Regions from separate parts of the Pseudomonas sp. SCT genome, predicted to be linked through region 2. Evidence: predicted binding sites of a transcription regulator. Region 2 holds the regulator's gene; each other region holds the start of a gene.
The links. Region 2 encodes FliA, which starts transcription of late flagellar genes. Its sites were predicted from a motif close to CTAAAGTTTNNNNNNNNNNNGCCGNTAA; they were not measured.

Region 1: BHD08_RS20780 (methyl-accepting chemotaxis protein) is a predicted target of FliA. The motif match lies at 1,647-1,674, and genes of this name have one in related genera.
Region 3: BHD08_RS10210 (flagellin) is a predicted target of FliA. The motif match lies at 1,604-1,631, and genes of this name have one in related genera.

What each region holds. Positions count from the first base shown of each region.
Region 1 is NZ_BDJA01000010.1:103,690-106,969, reverse strand. Features, by position in the region: gene BHD08_RS20780 (methyl-accepting chemotaxis protein) at 1-1,573, opposite strand, end outside; gene BHD08_RS20775 (sodium-dependent transporter) at 1,806-3,266, opposite strand.
Region 2 is NZ_BDJA01000002.1:729,988-733,267, forward strand. Features, by position in the region: gene flhF (flagellar biosynthesis protein FlhF) at 1-704, shown strand, start outside; gene fleN (flagellar synthesis regulator FleN) at 796-1,623, shown strand; gene fliA (RNA polymerase sigma factor FliA) at 1,641-2,366, shown strand; gene BHD08_RS08035 (chemotaxis response regulator CheY) at 2,441-2,815, shown strand; gene BHD08_RS08040 (protein phosphatase CheZ) at 2,839-3,280, shown strand, end outside.
Region 3 is NZ_BDJA01000003.1:367,217-370,496, forward strand. Features, by position in the region: gene BHD08_RS10205 (flagellar protein FlaG) at 1-111, opposite strand, end outside; gene BHD08_RS10210 (flagellin) at 190-1,395, opposite strand; gene ligA (NAD-dependent DNA ligase LigA) at 1,805-3,280, opposite strand, start outside.

The DNA of each region.
Region 1 (3,280 bases), on a different contig from region 2:
CGACCTGCAGCTGTTCGATCATCTGCTGGATTTCCTGCGCCGAACTCTGCGTGCGGTGCGCCAGGTTGCGTACCTCGTCGGCGACCACGGCAAAACCGCGGCCTGCCTCGCCGGCCCGTGCCGCCTCGATGGCGGCATTCAGCGCGAGCAGGTTGGTCTGCTCGGAAATGCCCTTGATCACCTCGAGAATCTGGCCAATGTCGACGGTCTTGGCGTTGAGTGCTTCGATCTGCGCACAGGACGCGCTGATCTTCGCCGACAGCTCGCGCATCGCGGCGATGTTCTGCTCGACCACCTGACGACCGTCCTCGGCCTGATGCCGCGCACCGCTGGCCTGCTGCGAGGCATCGGCCGCGTTGCGCGCGATCTCCTGCGCGGCGGCGCCGAGCTCGTTGATCGCTGCCGCCACGCTGTTGGTGCGGCTGGCCTGCTCATCGGAGTTGGCCATCGAGGAGTTGGACGCTGCCAACACCCGGGCGGCAACCTCGTTAACCTGCTGCGTCGCGGAGGACACTTCGCGAATGGAGGTATGAATACGCTCGACGAAGCGGTTGAAGGCCGAGGCCAGTTCGCCGAATTCGTCCTTCGACTGTACCGCCAGCCGCCGGGTCAGATCGCCCTCACCTTCGGCGATGTTGGCCATGGCGCGGCCCATGTCGGTCAGCGGGCGCATCAGCACGCGCATCAGCATGCCGAGCAACAGCAGGATCACACCAACGGCGATCAGTGCCGCGACCACAGCGGAGGTGCGGAAGCTGGCCAGGGCGGCGTAGGCCTTGGCCTTGTCCAGCGAGATACCGACGTACCAACTCACCGAGGGCAGGCCCTGCACGCGGCTGAAGCTGAGGATGCGGGTCTGTCCGTCCAGTTCAGCCTCGCTGTAGTTGGCGTCCAGCGACGGCGTGTGCCCCGGGAACAGTTCGCCAAGCGACTTCATCACCTTGCTGCCGTCCGGGTGCACCAGGATCTTGCCGTCGCCGCTGACCAGAAACGCATGGCCCATGCCGTTGAAGTCCAGCGCGTTGATGATTTCAACCAGTACCTTGAGCCCCAGATCGCCGCCAACGACGCCAATGTTCCGACCGTTCTGCTGCGCCGGGGTGGCGATGGATATGACCAGCTCGCCGCTCGCCGCATCCACATAGGGTTCGGTCAGCGTCGAGCCGCCGGCGGCTATCGCGTCCTTGTACCAAGGGCGCGCGCGTGGATCGTAGTCGGCGGGCATCTCTTCGGCAGGCCGCATGAGGAAGCTGCCATCCTGCCCACCGAGGTAACTGAACATGAAGGTCGAAGCCAGCGCCTTCTGCTCAAGCAGCTCGGCTACTCGGGCTTCGGCGTCGTCGCTGCCGATGCTCTGCGCGGCGCTTTCCACCAGCAGGATACGGCCGGACAACCAGTTCTGGATGTTGTGCGCGGTGACGTCGCCCATCTCATCGAGGTAGCTGTTGAGATTGTCGCGAATGGCATTGCGCTGCAGGTAGTCGTTGAACAGGGTGAACAACGAGAAGGTCGCAATCACGATCAGCGATGCGGCCAGAAGGATCTTGTGGCTGAACTTCAGGTGCTTGGGCATGGCGTGGTCCGCAACGGTTCGGGCAAATAGAGCGTCCGTGTTCCGTGCGCCAGATCCCTGGCTCTCAGTCAGGGTGTCGGCCAAGCGCAGCCGAACTTTACAATTGCATGACGTAGATCAGTTCGTGCACCAGGCCTGCCGGCGAACGGTCGGCACCGTGCCCGCCGTAATCGCAGCCGCAGAAACGAAAACGCCAGCCTCGCGGCTGGCGTTTCCTGATGCGCCGATGAACTCAGCGCCCGGCCAGCGCTGGCATCACTCGCGGGCGCAGCAGCTCGCCGACCAGGGTGAGTGCACCGATCGCGCCGGCGATCCAGTACCAGCGCTGCAGCGGGTCGAAGCCCAGCCAGCCGAGCGCATGCAGGAACACCATCAGGATCAGCACCGGGCAGACGTAGCGCACCATAAACAGCCATAGCGCGTAGCCCAGCGGCGGCAGATTGAGCTCGTCGCGCATGATCTCGCTGCGCAGTGCGTAACCGGCCAGCAGCACAGTGAAGATCCCGCCCAGCGGCATCATCCAGCGCGAGGTCAGGTAATCCAGCCAGTCGAAGAAGTTCTTGCCCATCGGCGTCCAGCCGGACATGAGGTTGAACGAGAGCATCGCCAGCATGCTGATCACCAGCAGTACCGCACCCGAGCCCATCGCCGCCTTCAGGCGCGAGATGCCGTGCTTCTCGTTGAGGTAGGCAACGGTGGCTTCGATCATCGAGATCGCCGAGGTCAGCGCTGCGATCGATACCATGGCGAAGAACAGCACGCCGAACGCAGTGCCGAACGGCATCTGCTGGAAGGCCAGCGGCAGGCTCATGAAGATCAGGCCAGGGCCGGCGGTCGGGTCCATGCCATTGGCGAAGATGATCGGGAAGATCGCCAGGCCCGCCAGCAGCGCCACGCAGGTGTCGGCGATGGCGACCATGAAGGTGGTGCGTGCGATGGATTGGTCATCCGGAATATACGAGCCGTAGGTAAGGATCGCCCCGGAAGCCAGGCTGAGGGTGAAGAACGCGTGACCAAGCGCGGCCAGCAGCGCCTCGCCGGTGATCTTCGAGGTGTCGAAGCTGAACAGGAAGGCGAAGCCCTGATCGAAGCCGCCACTGGTCACCGCGTAACCCACGAGGATCAGCAGCAGCACGGCCAGGCCCGGCATCATCCAGCGCACGGCGTTCTCGATGCCCTTCTGCACACCCTTGGCGACGATCCACAGGGTCAGCAGCGCTACCAGCAGACTCCAGCCGCCGAGCTGCCAGGGGTTGGCGTTATGCGCCTCGAATACGCCGCCCAATGCCTCGACGCTGGTCGCGGCCAGCGAGCCGTCGAGCATCTTCACCGTGTAGGCGAAGGCCCAGCCGGCAACCACCACATAGAAGCAGAGGATCAGGAAGCCGGCCGTCATGGCCATGCCGCCGACCGCCTTCCACAGCGGGTTGCCGTTGTTCTCGCGGACCACCCGGCCGATGGCGTCGATCGGGCTGCCACGGCCGCGGCGACCGATGGCGATCTCGCACATCATTACCGGTACGCCGATGGCGAGGATGCACAGCAGGTACATCAATACGAAGGCACCACCGCCGAACTCGCCGGTGATGTAGGGGAATTTCCAGATGTTGCCCAGGCCCACGGCGGAGCCGGTTGCCGCGAGGATGAAGCCCCAGCGCGACAGCCAGAGGTTCTTCGGTTTTTCACGAGTCATACGTCACCTGTTTG
Region 2 (3,280 bases):
AGGCGATCAAGGTCAGCAAGACCGAACCGCTGGAAGAGGGTGGCGTCATTGCCTTGGTTGGTCCGGCAGGTGTCGGCAAGACCACCACTCTGGCCAAGCTCGCAGCACGCTACGTATTGAAGTATGGCGCGCAGAACATCGCGCTGGTCAGCATGGACAATTATCGGATCGGCGCGCAGGAGCAGCTCAAGACGCTTGGCCGCATCCTGGATGTGCCAGTGCTGCAGATCGATCCGAGCCAGTCGTTGAGCAAGACGCTCGCTCCGCTGGCGCGCAAGCGCGTGATCCTGATCGACACCGCTGGCCTGCCCGCCAGCGATCCGACACTGCGCATGCAGCTCGAAGCGTTGTCGGACCGCGGTGTGAAATCGAAGAATTATCTGGTGCTGGCCGCGACCAGTCAGAGCCAGGTGCTCAAGGCGGCGTGGCACAACTATCGTCGCTGCGGCCTGGCTGGTTGTATCCTGACCAAACTGGATGAAGCCGGCAGTCTCGGTGATGTACTCGGCCTCACGATCAGCCAGCATTTGCCGATAGCGTACCTCGCGGATGGCCCCCGGATTCCGGACGACCTGCACCTGCCGCGCAGCCATCAGCTGGTCAGTCGCGCGGTGAGTTTGCAGTCCGGCGAGGAACCGAGCGAGGAAACCATGGCCGATATGTTCGCCGGGCTGTACAACAGCTCGTCACGGCGGGCCGGATGATGCTGCGAGAGCAGTACCTGAATGAATCAGATGCGTGCCATGCGGGCGCATCGCCGGCCGCAAGGCCCCAGCAAGATATAGGCATGTGAACATGGGAATGCATCCCGTACAGGTGATTGCGGTGACCGGCGGCAAGGGTGGCGTCGGCAAGACCAATGTGTCGGTCAATCTGGCACTGGCGCTGGCCGATCTCGGCCGGCGTGTGGTGTTGCTTGACGCCGACCTTGGCCTGGCCAACGTCGACGTGTTGCTGGGGCTTACCACCAAGCGCACCCTGGCCGACGTTATCGCCGGTGAATGTGATCTGCGCGACGTGCTGATCCAGGGGCCGGGTGGCATCCGCGTAGTGCCAGCCGCATCCGGCACGCAGAGCATGGTGCAGCTGTCTTCGCTGCAGCACGCCGGATTGATCCAGGCGTTCAGTGAGCTGGGCGACGAGCTCGACGTGCTGATCATCGACACCGCCGCAGGTATCGGCGACTCAGTAGTGAGCTTCGTTCGCGCCGCGCAGGAGGTACTGCTGGTCGTGACCGATGAACCGACCTCGATTACCGACGCTTACGCGCTGATCAAACTGCTCAATCGTGACTACGGCATCAGTCGCTTCCGTGTGCTGGCCAATATGGCTCACGCCCCGCAGGAAGGTCGCAACCTGTTTGCCAAGTTGACCAAGGTCACCGAGCGCTTTCTCGACGTGGCGCTGCAGTATGTCGGCGCCGTGCCTTACGATGAGGCCGTACGCAAGGCAGTACAGAAGCAGCGTGCGGTCTACGAAGCCTACCCGCGGTCCAAGTGCGCGCTGGCATTCAAGGCCATCGCGCAGAAGGTCGATACCTGGCCGTTGCCCGCTACGCCGCGCGGTCATCTCGAATTCTTCGTAGAGCGCCTCATCAGCCCCGCTTCACAAAGCCACGAATGACAGGTGCCGGATCCGCTATGTATTACAGCAAGGCTCAGGCAAAGGATGCGCAGTACCGCCTGATTGATCAGTACGCCCCGTTGGTCAAGCGAATCGCTTACCACCTGCTGGCGCGTCTGCCTGCCAGTGTGCAGGTCGACGATCTGATTCAGGCTGGAATGATCGGACTGCTGGAAGCAGCTAAGAAATACGACGCCGGCAAGGGCGCCAGTTTTGAAACCTACGCCGGTATCCGCATTCGCGGCACGATGCTGGACGAAGTGCGAAAGGGCGACTGGGCCCCGCGCTCCGTGCACCGCAATTCGCGCATGGTCAGCGAGGCGATTCGGACGATCGAGGCGAAAACCGGGCGCGACGCTAAAGATCACGAGGTTGCGGCCGAACTTAAGCTAAGTCTCGATGAGTATTACGGCATTCTCGGCGATACGCTGGGCAGTCGTCTGTTCAGCTTCGATGATCTGCTGCAGGAAGGGGAGCACGGCGAGCTGCAGGAAGACGCCGCAAGTCTCCATCCTGAGCCGTTTCGTGATCTCGAAGACGAACGCTTTCAGCAGGCCCTGGTTGATGCCATTGCCAACCTGCCCGAGCGCGAGAAGCTGGTGCTGTCGCTGTATTACGACGAAGAATTGAACTTGAAGGAAATTGGGCAGGTGCTGGGAGTCAGCGAGTCGCGTGTGAGCCAGTTGCATAGCCAGTGTGCTGCGCGCTTGCGTGCACGCCTCGGCGAATGGCGCGCCAATTGACGATTGTTTGCGGTATGACGTGCTCGGTTTGCTGAGGCATTTTGGGACTTACGGAGGTCGACTTGGACAAGAACATGAAAATCCTCATTGTCGATGACTTCTCGACGATGAGACGAATCATCAAGAACCTCCTGCGTGATCTGGGGTTCACCAACACCGCCGAAGCGGATGACGGCACCACTGCGCTGCCGATGCTCAAAAGCGGCAGCTTCGACTTCCTCGTGACCGACTGGAACATGCCGGGCATGAGCGGTATCGATCTGCTGCGCACCGTGCGCGCCGACGAGCGCCTCAAGCACCTGCCGGTGCTGATGGTGACCGCTGAAGCCAAGCGCGACCAGATCATCGAAGCGGCACAGGCCGGAGTTAACGGCTATGTGGTCAAGCCTTTCACTGCCCAGGTGCTCAAGGAGAAGATCGAGAAGATCTTCGAGCGCGTCAACGGCTGAAGCAGCAACGCCGCGAGGGCACTATGACGCAAGCAGACCAAAGCCTGGCAGAGTTCGAAGCGACTCTGAAGGCGCATGCACCCAAGTTGATCGAAAGTCTGCAACAGGGCCGCTTCGATGAAGCGACGCAGATGTTCAATGAGCTCAATCAGGTGCGCAATCACGGGCTCTATCAGGAAGTTGGCAAGCTCACCCGCGAGCTGCACAACGCCATCGTCAAGCTGGAGATGGACACCTGCGCGACCGGCGGTGATCCGTCACCCATCACCGACGCGACTGATCGATTGTCGTACGTGGTCGAAATGACCGAGAAAGCCGCCAATCGCACCATGGATCTCGTCGAGGAGTCCGCGCCGCTGGTCAACTATGTCAGCTACGAGGCGCAGAGTCTGACGGCCGACTGGCAGCGCTTCATGCGTCGCGACATGAATGCCGAGCAGTTCCGCGAGCTGGTCAAGCGTATCG
Region 3 (3,280 bases), on a different contig from region 2:
ACCATTGTTCCGATGATCGGACGACGAAAACCCAGACTCCGAACGGATGCTGGGTAGCGTGGCTACTGTGGGTGATGAAAGCGTGATTCCTGCCATTTTCCCGACGTCCATGATTCACCTCGTAAATGAATCGATGGGGAAGTAGCTGAGCCACTTCCCCATCCTTTGCGCCGCCCCTGCTTTCTGCGATTACTGCAGCAGGCTGAGGACTGCCTGCGGCAGCTGCTTGGCCTGGGCCAGGATCGCGGTACCGGCCTGCTGCAGAATTTGGTTCTTGCTCAGATTCGCGGTTTCTGCGGCGAAGTCGGTGTCTTCGATGCGACCGCGGGCTGCGGAAACGTTTTCGGAGATGCTCTGCAGGTTGGCAATAGTGTTGTCGAAGCGGTTCTGCACGGCACCGAGGTCGGCACGCTGCGAGTCAATCATTTTGATCGCGTCATCAATGACGAGCACTGCCGCCTGCGCCCCAACCGCATCGCCGATGTCAATTGCCTTAACAGTGCTATCAGCCGCTGCAACTTTTGTAGCTGCATCAAGATCCACGTCTGCAGCAGTCGGGGCAGTAACGCCGGCTACGCTATTAACATCGAACTCGACATTTGTTACCAAAGCACCATCACCGGCTGCATTCGATTTTGAAACAATCTGCCATGCCTCATCGGCATCCTTCTGGATGCTAACGCCTAAATTGGCATCGTTAACCGCAGCAGCAAATTTAGCCATTACTGCATCTGCATCATCTGTAGCTTTGACATCGAACTCAACTTCAACCGGGTCAGTCACACCATCCACGGTAATCGCCGCTTTCAGCGTGCCGCCTACGAATGTGCCATCGGTCGCGAGGGCTAAGCCAGCATCATCAAACTCGGCCTTGTAGTACGAGCCACTGAGCGAGGCAGAGCTCATTTTGTCGATTCCCACGCTGATAATCTCGTTCGCGGCCGCACCCACTTGAAAGCTCGCAATACCGAATGAGCCATCCAGCAATTGGCGACCGCCGAAAGTCGTGGTGTTGCTGATTCGATCAAGCTCTTTCTTTAGCTGACCGACCTCGGAGTTCAACGCCTCACGCTCGGAACCGCTGTTCGAACCGTTGGCCGACTGCAGGGCCAGGTCACGCATACGCTGCAGGATATTGGTGGACTGCTGCAGGGCGCCTTCAGCGGTCTGAGCCAGGGAGATACCGTCGTTGGCGTTGCGAACCGCGACGCCCAGACCGTTGACCTGACTGGTCAGGCGGTTGGCGATCTGCAGGCCGGCGGCGTCGTCCTTGGCGCTATTGATGCGGCTACCGGTGGACAGGCGCTGCATGGAAGTGGCCAGCGCGTTGGACGAGCTGTTCAGGTTACGCTGGGTGTTCAGCGAAGGGATGTTGGTATTGACGGTAAGAGCCATGGTGTTTGCCTCCAAGGGCGCTAGTTACTTTGGTTGCCTGAGCTTGCGACTCCGGGCCGGCTTAGGTCAGGCACCCATTGAGTTCGCATTCGATTAGCTTATCGGCGCCGTTTGGGTTGGCTTTAGGGCAGGTTCGAACTTTTTCTTGACCCCGGTACCGCTCCAACGCTACGCCAGCATATCCAGACTGCGGACTTGCTTGACCAGCTTTTCGGGTGGAGGCGGGAAAACTTTAGGAGGATGACCGAAGCGGCCTCAGAGGAGCAGTGAACGAAGGGAGATTCGTAGGATGTTGTTGGGCTTTGGGTGAGCCCCATCGCGACCAAGGCCGCTCCCAGGAGTTTAGTGACACATTTGGGAGCGGGTTTGCCAGCGATGCTCGCCGGGATGAGCTGTCATGCGTTATGTGCTATGTGTTTGTCGAACCAAGCTGAGCGAGGCGTTCGAGGAACTGCGCTTCGTCGAGCACCGTCACACCGAGCTCATTGGCTTTGGAGAGCTTCGAGCCGGCGCCAGGGCCCGCTACCACGCAAGCCGTTTTGGCGGACACTGAGCCTGCGACCTTCGCCCCCAACGCCTCCAGCCGCGCTTTTCCTTCGTCACGACTCATCGCTTCCAGCGTTCCGGTCAGTACCCAGGTCTGGCCGGCCAGCGGCAGGCCTTCGGCGGCTTTCCTTTCGCTTTCCCAGTGCATGCCGAACTCGCGCAGCTGGGCTTCGATCAAACGGGCGCGTTCGGTGTTTTCGGGTTTGTCGAAGTAGTCGCGCAGTGAGCGTGCAGCCTTTTCGTTAAGGCGCTCGACCTGACGCAGGTCGAGCCAATCAGCCGCGATGATTGCGTCGAGGCTGCCGAAGCGTTCTGCCAGACGCTGGGCGCCGGTGCGGGCGATATGGGGGATGTTGAGCCGGTCGAGCAGATCGGCCAGCGTTGCGCAGGCGGCGAATTCCGGGTGGACGTCGCCCTCCTCCTGCGGTTCGACGCCACGCTCACGCAGCAGCGCAATGACAGTGCGATTGTGCTCGTCCTCGAAGAAGCTGTGGATCTCGTGGGCGACTTCCAGACCGATGTCGGGCAGGTAGACGAGCACGTCCGGCAGTGCCCGGCCGATTCGGTCCAGGGAACCCAGAGCGCGTGCCAGCAATTTGGCGGTTTCCTCACCGACGTCCGGGATGCCGAGCGCATAGACGAATCGCGCGAGGCTCGGCTTGCGACTGGCACCGATGGCATTGAGCAGGTTGCGCGTGGATATCTCGGCGAAACCCTCCAGTTCAATGACCTGCTGGTGAGTCAGGCAGTAGAGATCCGCCGGCGAACTGACCAGCCCCTTGTCGACCAGCTGCTCGACGATTTTGTCGCCCAGACCGTCGATATCCATGGCGCGGCGCGAGACGAAGTGGATGATCGCCTGCTTAAGCTGCGCCTGGCAGGCAAGGCGGCCCACGCAGCGGTAGATCGAACCTTCGCTGACCGATTCACGGCCCTTGCTGCGCTTGATCAGCTGGGTGCGCTCCACGGCAGAACCGCACACCGGGCATTGCTCTGGCACATGCACGGCGCGGGCATCGGTCGGGCGACGTTCGGCGATCACGCCGAGAATCTGCGGGATGACGTCACCGGCGCGGCGCACGATCACCGTATCTCCGATCATCACGCCCAGGCGGGCCACTTCGTCCATGTTGTGTAGCGTCGCGTTTGATACGGTGACGCCGGCAACCTGCACCGGCTTGAGCCGTGCGACCGGGGTGATCGCGCCGGTACGGCCGACCTGGAATTCCACGTCGAGCAGCTCGGTTATTTCTTCCCGCGCCGGGAACTTGTGCGCGATGGCCCAGCGCGGCTCGCGCGCACGAAAACCCAGTTCGCGCTGCTGCGCAACGGCGTTGAC